Ketobacter sp. MCCC 1A13808: one gene and its partner. The protein of the gene in region 2 binds, or shares a complex with, the protein of the main gene of each other region. Links are inferred from orthologs where the notes say so. Each region holds a gene or a part of one and is shown on either strand. Other genes may lie near its edges.

Region 1 (4,805 bases), on a different replicon or contig from region 2:
GCTTTGTCCGATATCAATAAAACCATGGAAGTGTTCGTGGTGTGCGTGAAACTCGCGTCAATCAGGTTGAAACTGCAAGCTGAATAGCGTTTGCAGATCATTCTGATCACCGTCGTAAAAGGCCTGTGCTCCCTTCGTGTTGACAGGCCTTTTTTATTTTTTGCAACAGGCTTTGTGTTATATTCAAAGCATCTATGAGACTAACCCGCGCTAGAAGGTAGCCCTATGATTCCAGTAGTACTCTCAGGTGGAAGTGGTTCAAGATTGTGGCCTCTTTCCCGATCTTCTCATCCCAAACAGTTTCTGCCGCTTTGTTCTGATCAGTCAATGGTTCAGGAAACCCTGACTAGGCTTTCGCGATCGGTTGCCAGCCAAAGCCCGATTTTTGTGACGGCAGAAGATCAGCGCTTTTTGTTGGCTGAACAGATTCGTAGTCTTGGTGTTAGTGATTCCAGAATTATACTTGAACCCGCTCGACGCAATACCGCTCCGGCCATTGCGCTGGCTTGCTTATGCGCCTTGGAGCAAGATCCTGAAGCCGTGGTGTTAGTCCTTCCTTCTGATCATCACATTAAAGACCAGCCTGCCTTTCATGAGGCGCTGGCGTTAGCTAATGCCGCCGCACTGGAAGGCAAGCTGGTTACGTTCGGGATCGTACCGAGCAAGCCTGAAACCGGGTACGGTTACATCAAAGTGGGTAACCAGAAATCAGGGCCCTCTCGCCCGATAGCCGCTTTTGTTGAAAAACCGGACTTTGAAACCGCTAAACAATACGTGGCTGATGACCACTATTACTGGAATAGCGGGATGTTTGCTTTTCGTGCCGACTTATACCTGAGTGAATTGGCCAAGTTTAATCCTGATATGATAGCGGCCTGCAGAGCCGCGTGGCAGAACAAGTCCCTGGATCTGGATTTTGTGCGTATCGGTACCGATGACTTTTTGAAAAGCCCGGAAGATTCGATTGATTACGCCGTCATGGAAAAAACCGATAAAGGTGTCGTCATTCCGCTGGATGCCGGCTGGTCGGATGTGGGGTCTTGGCAGTCCTTGTGGGAAGTGAAGGAGGGCGATGAGTTTGGGAATGTGTTTGAGGGGGATGTACTGGCATTGGACACAGAGAACTCAATGGCTATTTCCCAGAGTCGGTTGGTGTCCTTATTGGGCGTAAAGAACATAGCCGTTATCGAAACCCGTGATGCAGTATTGGTCGCGGATATTGATCAGGTCCAGCGGGTCAAGAATATCGTTAAAACCATCGAAGAATCCGGGCGCACCGAACATGAATTTCACCGTGAAGTGCACCGGCCTTGGGGTAAGTTCGATTCCGTGGATGCCGGTGGCCGTTACCAGGTGAAGCGAATCACCGTTAAGCCGGGCGCGCGGTTATCCACCCAGTTACATCATCACCGTGCCGAACATTGGGTCGTCGTGCAGGGGACTGCGAAAGTTAGGCGTGGTGACGAAACAGTCATGATCAGTGAAAATGAGTCCGTTTATATCCCGCTTGGTGAGGTGCACTCGCTGGAGAATCCGGGCAAAATTATGCTGGAAATCATTGAAATTCAGACCGGCGCGTATTTGGGCGAAGATGATATTATTCGCCTGGATGATACTTACGGCCGGGGTAATAACGATTAGACTCCCCTTATAGGTAACAGTGCGCAAATTCAAAGTTCATTCAAAGTACCAGCCGGCGGGCGATCAGCCCACCGCCATAGCCAGTCTGGTGGAAGGCCTTAATGATGGGCTTTCTCATCAGACGCTGTTGGGGGTCACCGGTTCCGGTAAAACCTTTACTATCGCCAATGTGGTGGAGCAGATTCAGCGGCCGACAATGGTCATGGCCCACAACAAGACGCTGGCAGCTCAATTGTACGGCGAGTTTAAAGAGTTTTTCCCTGATAACGCTGTTGAATATTTCGTTTCTTATTACGATTATTATCAGCCGGAAGCCTATGTGCCTTCATCCGATACCTTTATAGATAAAGACTCCTCGGTTAACGAGCATATTGAGCAAATGCGGTTGTCTGCTACGAAAGCGTTGCTGGAGCGGCAAGATGTGTTAATTGTTGCAACGGTGTCCGCGATCTATGGTTTGGGTGATCCGGGGAGTTACCTGAAAATGGTCTTGCACCTGGACCGTGGTGATCCGATTGATCAGCGCACGATTCTGCGTCGATTGGCGGAGCTACAATACACCCGTAACGACACGGATTTTTATCGTGCGAATTATCGCGTGCGTGGAGAAATCATCGATGTGTTTCCCGCGGAATCTGAGCGAGAAGCGCTGCGAATCGAGTTGTTTGATGACGAAATAGAGAACCTGTCCTTGTTTGATCCGCTGACAGGAGAGGTGTTGCAGCGCTTACCTCGTTATACGATCTATCCTAAATCCCATTATGTTACTCCCCGCGAAACCGTGGTGGGCGCGATCGATAATATCAAAACCGAGTTACATGATCGGTTGGCGTTCTTCAGTAACGAAAGTAAATTGGTGGAGCACCAGCGTCTAGGGGAACGTACCCGTTATGATCTGGAAATGATGCAGGAGCTGGGGTATTGCACCGGAATAGAAAACTATTCCCGTTATCTCTCAGGGCGTGGTGCCGGAGAACCACCTCCGACGCTGTTTGATTATCTGCCCGATAATGCGCTTGTGGTAATCGATGAATCCCATGCGACGGTGCCCCAGATAGGCGCCATGTATAAAGGTGACAGGTCGCGCAAAGAAACACTGGTTCAGTATGGGTTTCGTTTGCCCTCTGCTTTGGATAACCGGCCCCTGCAGTTTGAAGAATGGGAGGCCTTATGTCCGCAAACGATTTTTGTTTCCGCTACACCGGGCAATTACGAGGCGGAGCACCAGCAGGCCGTTATCGAGCAGATTGTGCGGCCCACCGGTTTGGTCGATCCACAGATAGAGATTTTGCCCGCTACCACACAGGTGGAAGATTTGTTATCTCAAATCTCTGCGACCATTGCCAAACAAGAGCGGGTCCTGGTAACCACCTTAACCAAGCGCATGGCAGAAGATTTGACGGATTACCTGGCTGAGCACGGAGTACGTGTACGCTATCTGCACTCGGATATTGATACCGTGGAGCGGGTAGAAATTATCCGGGATTTACGCTTAGGCGAGTTTGATGTGCTGGTGGGCATTAATCTGTTGCGCGAAGGTCTGGATATGCCGGAAGTCTCTTTGGTGGCAATTCTGGATGCCGATAAAGAGGGCTTCCTGCGTTCTGAGCGTTCCCTGATTCAGACTATCGGACGCGCAGCCCGGAATCTGAACGGGCGGGCCATACTCTATGCAGACAAGATAACCAATTCTATGCGCAAGGCGATGGACGAAACAGAGCGTCGCCGCAACAAGCAGACGGAGTTCAACAAAGCGAACGGCATTACCCCCGCCGGGATCAGAAAATCCGTTGAGGATATTATGGAGGGTGCTCGTGCGCCGGGCGGTAATCGTAAAAATCTGCGGAAAGTGGCTGACCGGAGCGGTGAATATAAAGTGGATATTGCCTCGATGGAGCCGCGTCAGGTAGCGGCAATGATCAAGGAGCTTGAGCAAAAGATGTTTAAGAGTGCGAAAAGCCTGGAATTTGAAGAAGCCGCCCGTATCCGTGATGAAGTTCAGCGATTGAAGGATCTAGCCTTTATCCAATAGTTAGGCAGGGTAGGTAGCTATGCTATGATTCTGCATCTACGAGCTAGTATTAATATTGAAGTACAACGAACTATTTGAATAGCGAGGAACGCATCTTATGAAAGTTCTGGTGACCGGAGCGGCTGGATTTATCGGTTCCACTCTTTCCCACAAATTGTTGGATAGAGGCGATGAGGTTATTGGTCTGGATAACCTGAATGACTACTATGATGTGTCATTGAAAGAGGCAAGATTAAAGCGGCTTCAGGATCGCAATGGATTCACCTTTGTTAAAGCATCGCTGGAAGACCGGTCTGCAGTGGAACAGATGTTCAAGAAAGAACAGCCTCAAAAGGTGGTCAATCTGGCGGCTCAGGCGGGTGTGCGCTATTCCATTATTAACCCCTACGCCTACATTGAGGCGAATGTGGTTGGGTTTATAAACATTCTGGAAAATTGCCGTAACAACAAGGTTGAGCATCTGGTTTATGCATCCACCAGCTCTGTGTATGGCTCCAATACAAATATGCCGTTTTCGGTGCACGACAATGTGGATCATCCGGTGTCTCTTTATGCGGCCACAAAAAAGTCCAACGAACTGATGGCCCATACTTACAGCCACCTGTTTAATTTACCAACAACCGGATTGCGATTTTTTACGGTTTATGGTCCCTGGGGCCGTCCGGATATGGCTTTGTTTCTGTTCACCAAAGCGATTCTGGAAGGTAAGCCCATTGACGTCTTTAATTACGGCAATCATCGGCGCGATTTCACCTATGTGGATGACATCGTGGAAGGGGTGGTCCGCACGCTGGATAATGTAGCGGTGCCTAATCCGAACTGGACCGGTGACAAGCCCGACTCGGCAACCAGTAAGGGGCCATATCGCCTATATAATATAGGTAGCAATCAGCCAATTGAACTATTGCGCTACATCGAAGTGTTGGAAGAGTGTCTTGGCAAAAAAGCTGAGAAAAATCTGCTACCTATGCAACCTGGTGACGTACCGGATACTTATGCCGATGTAGATGATCTGGTCACTGATATGGGGTATCGTCCGGATACGCCGATAGAGACCGGCGTTAAGAACTTTGTAGATTGGTACAAGGACTTCTATCAAGTCTGATTTTTGAAATCTTGACTTGCACTTAGC
Region 2 (5,650 bases):
GCCACAGTAGCCCTTGATTCAATGGTTTTTCTGCGCCCGGTGGCGGTGGGCTCGGTCGTCAGCTGTTACACCACCGTGAAAGACATCGGGCGCAGCTCAATGGCCATTGTGGTGGAGGTTTGGGCACAGCATTACAGCGACGCTGAATGCCGTAAAGTCACCGAAGGGCAATTCACCTTTGTCGCTATTGATGAAAACCGCCGTACCCGGCCAGTGCCACGCACAAGCTGAATACATGCAGCAATGGCGGAAAGGGACACACAAACAGCAACCCTGTTTTCCCTTCCGCTATTGCGATACCGCAATGTTAATCACGACCTTCCTGGTCCCGGGTCTTAAGAAAAGCCTCTTCTGAAATTCGGGTGTACGGCACGACGCTCTCCTTAAAATCTTTAAATGATTGGTATACTTTCTTCGCCATTTCGTCATCGGCAATGGTTTCCTCGATCACCTGTTCAGAGGCTACCCGTAAGGCGTTCAGCACATCATCCGGCAGTTTACGCAATTGCACCCCGTGTTTATTGACCAGTTCCTCGAGTGCTGCGTTATTCCGTGCGGTGTATTCGTCCAGCATGTCCTGGTTGATAGCGCGGGTGGCGTAGGTCACTATCGCCTGCAAATCCGGCGGCAAGCTTTCCCAGGCTTCTTTATTGATAATAAATTCGAGCATCGCTCCCGGCTCATGCCAACCCGGGTAGTAATAGTATTTCGCTACTTTGTATAGACCAAAAGTCAGATCGTTATAGGGCCCGACCCATTCGGTCGCATCAATAGAACCGGTCTGCAACGCAGTAAACAGCTCGCCACCAGGCAACGTCACCGGCACCCCACCCAGCCGTTGAAACACTTCGCCCGCTAAGCCGGGAATCCGCATTTTCAAGCCTTCCAGGTCATCCACACTGTTAATTTCTTTCTTGAACCAACCAGCCATCTGTACTCCGGTACTGCCACCGGCAAACGGCACCAGATTAAACGGCTCGTATACTTCGCGCCACAATTCCATACCGCCGCCGTAATGCAGCCAGCCATTCATTTCCTGGGCATTCAATCCGAAAGGTACTGCAGTAAAAAATTGAGCGGATGGGGTTTTCCCTTTCCAGTAATAAGCCGCGCCGTGCCCCATTTCCACGGCGCCACGAGCAACCGAATCGAACACGCCCAGCGCAGGTACCAACTCACCCGCACCATGCACTTTAACCTGCAGTCGACCATTACTCATTTCACCAACCGCCTTGGCAAAATTTTCCGGCGCCATACCCAAACCGGGATAATTTCGTGGCCAGGTGGTGACCATTTTCCAGGTAAAGGTTTTTTGCGGTTCACCGCTTACCGCTTGCGTTGCAGGCGTGTCTTCACCGCAGCCTGATAGCATAACGAATGGCATGAATACAAGCAGCAGAACCCTATGCGTCCACTTCATCTGAAAACTCCCGATTATGTTGTTTTTGTTGTCTAGCCTATTCCACCCAGCGGTTTGCCGGACAGCCGGTTGCCACGGCATCCGCCTCACACGCGCCCGGTTTCAGCGCAGCTCCAGCCGCGCGTACTGCGCCACCAACCATTTTTCCCCCGTAGGCGCGGTAAAATTAATATGAACCCGAGCGTTAGGACCCTGCCCTTCGCAGCCAATTATGACACCTTCTCCAAACTTGGGGTGGCTGACGGAACGGCCTAATTGATAAGGCGAACTGCTGTCTGCAGGTGCACGCCCACGGATCGCCGTAACCGGACGGGTGATATTGGCACTGGCACGAATTTCCTGCAGGCAATGGGCTGGAATCTCGCGCAGAAAACGCGACGGCGTATGAATATTTTCGCTGCCGTAAATGCGCCTGCTTTCTGCATAACTCAGATACAACGTCTTCATTGCCCGGGTAATTCCGACATAGGCCAGACGCCGTTCTTCTTCCATGCGCTGTAAATCTTCTACTGACCGCATGGAGGGAAACAATCCTTCTTCCACCCCCGTGATAAAGACCACCGGGAATTCCAAACCCTTAGCGGAATGCAGTGTCATCATTTGCACATAATCTTCGTCTTCGCGAGCTTGTGTTTCACCCGACTCCAACGCAGCGTGATCCAGAAACGCCGCCAGGGTAGCGGATTCTTCGTCGCCATTGGTTTCGTATTCGCGACTGGCACTGATTAATTCTTTCAGGTTTTCTACCCGTGCTTCACCTTTTTCGCCTTTCTCATTCTGGTGATAGACGATTAGCCCGGACGCATCAATCATGCGCTCCACTTGCTCCGACAACCCTAAACCGCGGGTTTCCTGGTCCAGCATTTCGATCAGACCCATAAAGCCGTGCAAGGCGTTACCGGCCTTTGTTGCCAAAGCCTTGTGCTGCAACACACTCAAGCTGGCCTGCCACAACGGTATCTTCAATTCCCGCGCGGCGTTGCGAATCTTTTGCAGGGATTTGTCACCCAGCCCCCGTGTTGGCGTATTCACTACTCGTTCAAATGCAGCATCGTCATCCCGGTGCGACATCAAGCGCAAATACGCTAACGCGTTTTTTATTTCCGCCCGCTCAAAAAAACGATGACCGCCATAAATGCGATAGGGGATTGCAGCGCGCAACAATGCTTCTTCTAACACCCTGGACTGGGCATTGGAGCGATAAAGAATGGCAATGTCACTGCGCCGTAAACCTTGCTGCAACGTTTGCTGAATACGATCGGATACAAAGCGGGCTTCGTCCACTTCATTAAAACCGGCGTACAGGGAAATTGGTTCGCCTTCGTCACCCGAAGTCCACAACTGCTTACCCAAACGGTCCCGGTTATTGGCGATCACTCCGTTCGCGGCATTCAGAATGGTGGCCGTGGAACGATAATTCTGTTCCAGCCTGACCACTTCCGTACGCCCGAAATCATCACCAAATGAACGGATATTTTCTATGCGAGCCCCCCGCCAACCATAGATTGACTGATCGTCATCGCCGACGATGGTAATCGGCACCTGGTTGCCCGCCAGCACCCGCAGCCAGGCATATTGGATGCGATTGGTATCCTGAAACTCATCAACGAGTAAATGGCGGAAACGCTGCTGGTAATGGGCGAGAATGGCCGGATTGTTTAGCCATAATTCATGACTGCGTAAGATCAGTTCCGCAAAATCCACCATGCCGCCTCGATCACAGGCATCCTGATACTGCTGATAAATATTAACAAGTGTTTGCTGAAAAGCATCGCCGTGAACATCAATATGCGCTGCGCGCAAGCCTTCATCTTTATTGCTGTTAATGAACGCCTGCGCCTGCTTGGGAGGCCAGCGCGACTCGTCCAGCTCCATTTGACGCATTATTCGCTTGACCAACCTGAGCTGGTCATCCGCATCCAGAATCTGGAAATTCTGTGGCAACCTGGCGTCCTGGTAATGCATGCGCAACAAACGATGGGCAATACCGTGAAACGTCCCCACCCACATGGAAGACGTTGGCGACAACAACAGCGCCTCAATACGGTGTCGCATTTCCACAGCCGCTTTATTTGTAAAGGTAACAGATAAAATGCCGTGGGGAGATACATTCTGCTCCTGGATCAACCAGGCAATACGATGAACGAGTACACGGGTTTTGCCGCTACCGGCGCCGGCCAACACCAGCAAGCGATCTGCGCTGGATTGCACCGCCTGTGCTTGGGCAGGGTTTAAAGATTGGATCAGTGAAGTATTTTTCATCGGCGCATTTTACCGATTTCAAGGGACAAGTACCAAAGCAAATCAAAAGACTGCCGCATCTAGACCGTTTTTTTATAAAAGACCGAAAGACTGGCAAAAATCAGCCAAAATACGGCCAATATGTGAAAAATGTCGCTAGAAAGTTTCACGTTCTGTAATTTTACGTATATATTTTTGCTAACCAAAGTGAGAAGGTGCGCCTTTCGAACCGGATTAACGATAACAAAAAAAACATCCCAATAGCTGTCTTCTTCGTTTTGTTATCCCTCCCTATTCGACTTCCGCACAGTTTGGTCTTCCATACAAATAACAATTATTGATGAATGGAGTTCGACTCTGATGGCAAATCAAAATTATTTTAAGCTCACTGCATTAGCGGGGGCAATCGCTGCCGCCGGTGCAGTGGTACCCGCCCAAGCATTCAATTACGAAAGCGGCGATTTTTCGATGCAGGTGGATACTACGGTATCTGTTGGGGCTTCGTGGCGAGCAGATGACAGGGATTATCGTGGTGTCGGACAGGTCAATGCATTGGCGAACTCTCCGGGCTTCACCCCGCAGCAGTTACTGGACATGGGCATGGTTCACCTGCACGGCACCAGCTCGCAGGACAACAGCAACCTGCTCTGGAAAAAAGGCTCTACTTTTTCCGAACTCGCCAAAATTGTTATGGATGTGGAGCTGAACTACAAAAACTACGGTGCTTTTGTTCGCGGTAAAGCGTTCTATGACAATCGCATTGTGAATGGCGATGGCGTAACGGACTTACCGGTGTACTACCGTCAGAATGCCAACGGTCAAAATCTTGATCCCAACCAAAGCGACGGCCGCAGCGCAGACATTCTGGATGCCTTCATCTGGGGTGACTGGTGGTTAGGAGACCACCCTTTAAACGTTCGTGTGGGTAAACAGGTCATCAGCTGGGGCGAAGGTTTATTTTTCCCTAACGGTATTAACTCCGTTAACCCGGTCGACGTACAAGCCTTGTTGGCACCCGGCTCAGAAGTAAAAGATGCACTGATTCCACTGAATGCGCTGTACGCCTCCCTCGGTGTCACCGAAAACCTGACCGTGGAAGCCTTTTATTTGCTTGAGTGGAGAGAAACCAAATTACCGCCTTGCGGCACCTATTTCTCTACGACGGATCTGGCAGGCGGAAACTGCTACGGTGGATTCATGCCCAGCGGTAACGAATTCGGAGCGCCCGGTGCAGCCGCTACCACTCTGCCCCGCAGCCAGGATATGGAACCTGACGACCAAGGCCAATTCGGCTTGGCGGCCCGCTATTTCGTGGATTCAATCGAAACCGAGTTCGCCGCCTATTACATGAACTATCACTCTCGTCTGCCTATCGTGGCCGGCCATCTGCCCAGACCTGAGCTATTCAACCCTGGTTTTGCCGGTCTGGATTTGTCCACCGTGCGCGGGATTTTGACTGGCGGTTCTCCTGCCACCCAAACCAATACAGCGGCGTTGTTCCCGACTGCGGATATGGCCATATATTATCCTGAAGACATCCAGCTCTTCGGCGTCAGTTTTAACACCAGTGTCGATTTCGGTTTACCTGGTGGTGCCACCGCATTTTCCGGTGAAATCAGCATGCGGAAGGATCAACCCTTCCAGCTTGAAGATGGCGATACGCTCGGCGGCTTGCTGGGCTTGCCTTCATTGAGCTGTAAGGAGTCACCCGTTCCTTACGATTGCTATGCCAAATACGAGCCGGGCGAGTTTGCTCCTTCGCTTGTAGCCCTGGATTACTACCAGGCTGAAGTGGCTTTCATCCACTTTTTCGACCGCATTCTCGGTGCAGCACGCTGGACAGCTATTTTGGACATAGCCGGCTCCTATACTGACATGCCGAACCAAGACGAAGCGCTCCTGAGCAGCAGCTACAACGCGACCCTGAATCATCCATACGTACCCACTGTAAGCACTTCGACAGGTGTGCCTTACCCACTATTCCTGAAC

Evidence for each region. Proteins that work in one complex are often made in the same cells at the same time.
Region 1: the proteins of uvrD (region 2) and uvrB are in contact, whole or in part, in a crystal structure (PDB 7EGT), measured with the Thermus thermophilus proteins. The link is inferred for Ketobacter sp. MCCC 1A13808 from one-to-one orthologs. Residues at the interface, in WP_096412145.1 of Thermus thermophilus: His654, Arg656, Phe657, Gln666, Asp668, Glu669, Lys680, Arg681, Leu682, Ser683, Lys685, Tyr686, Ala687; in WP_096411307.1 of Thermus thermophilus: Glu23, Leu25, Arg26, Asp27, Gly28, Glu29, Arg30, Phe31, Arg55, Glu326, Asp327, Phe328, Glu379, Ser382, Gln383, His398, Gly400, Arg401.

What each region holds. Positions count from the first base shown.
Region 1 is NZ_VRKW01000005.1:259,958-264,762, forward strand. Bases 1,282-4,166 are described here. They hold uvrB (excinuclease ABC subunit UvrB), read left to right. Parts: upstream 1,282-1,660; coding sequence 1,661-3,673; downstream 3,674-4,166. Other genes in these bases: FT643_RS12400 (mannose-1-phosphate guanylyltransferase/mannose-6-phosphate isomerase), read left to right, coding at 1,282-1,641; FT643_RS12410 (NAD-dependent epimerase), read left to right, coding at 3,771-4,166. Also shown: FT643_RS12395 (aminotransferase class I/II-fold pyridoxal phosphate-dependent enzyme), read left to right, coding at 1-87; more of FT643_RS12400, read left to right, coding at 226-1,281; more of FT643_RS12410, read left to right, coding at 4,167-4,778. UniProt on the Escherichia coli protein: The UvrABC repair system catalyzes the recognition and processing of DNA lesions. A damage recognition complex composed of 2 UvrA and 2 UvrB subunits scans DNA for abnormalities.
Region 2 is NZ_VRKW01000009.1:135,325-140,974, forward strand. What follows is about bases 1,103-4,074. They hold uvrD (DNA helicase II), read right to left. Parts: upstream 3,683-4,074; coding sequence 1,523-3,682; downstream 1,103-1,522. Other genes in these bases: FT643_RS16385 (TRAP transporter substrate-binding protein), read right to left, coding at 1,103-1,420; FT643_RS16395 (DUF1302 domain-containing protein), read left to right, coding at 4,022-4,074. In the rest of the region: FT643_RS16380 (acyl-CoA thioesterase), read left to right, coding at 1-231; more of FT643_RS16385, read right to left, coding at 308-1,102; more of FT643_RS16395, read left to right, coding at 4,075-5,650. UniProt on the Escherichia coli protein: A helicase with DNA-dependent ATPase activity. Unwinds DNA duplexes with 3'-5' polarity. Translocates on single-stranded DNA with 3'-5' polarity. Initiates unwinding more efficiently from a nicked substrate than double-stranded DNA.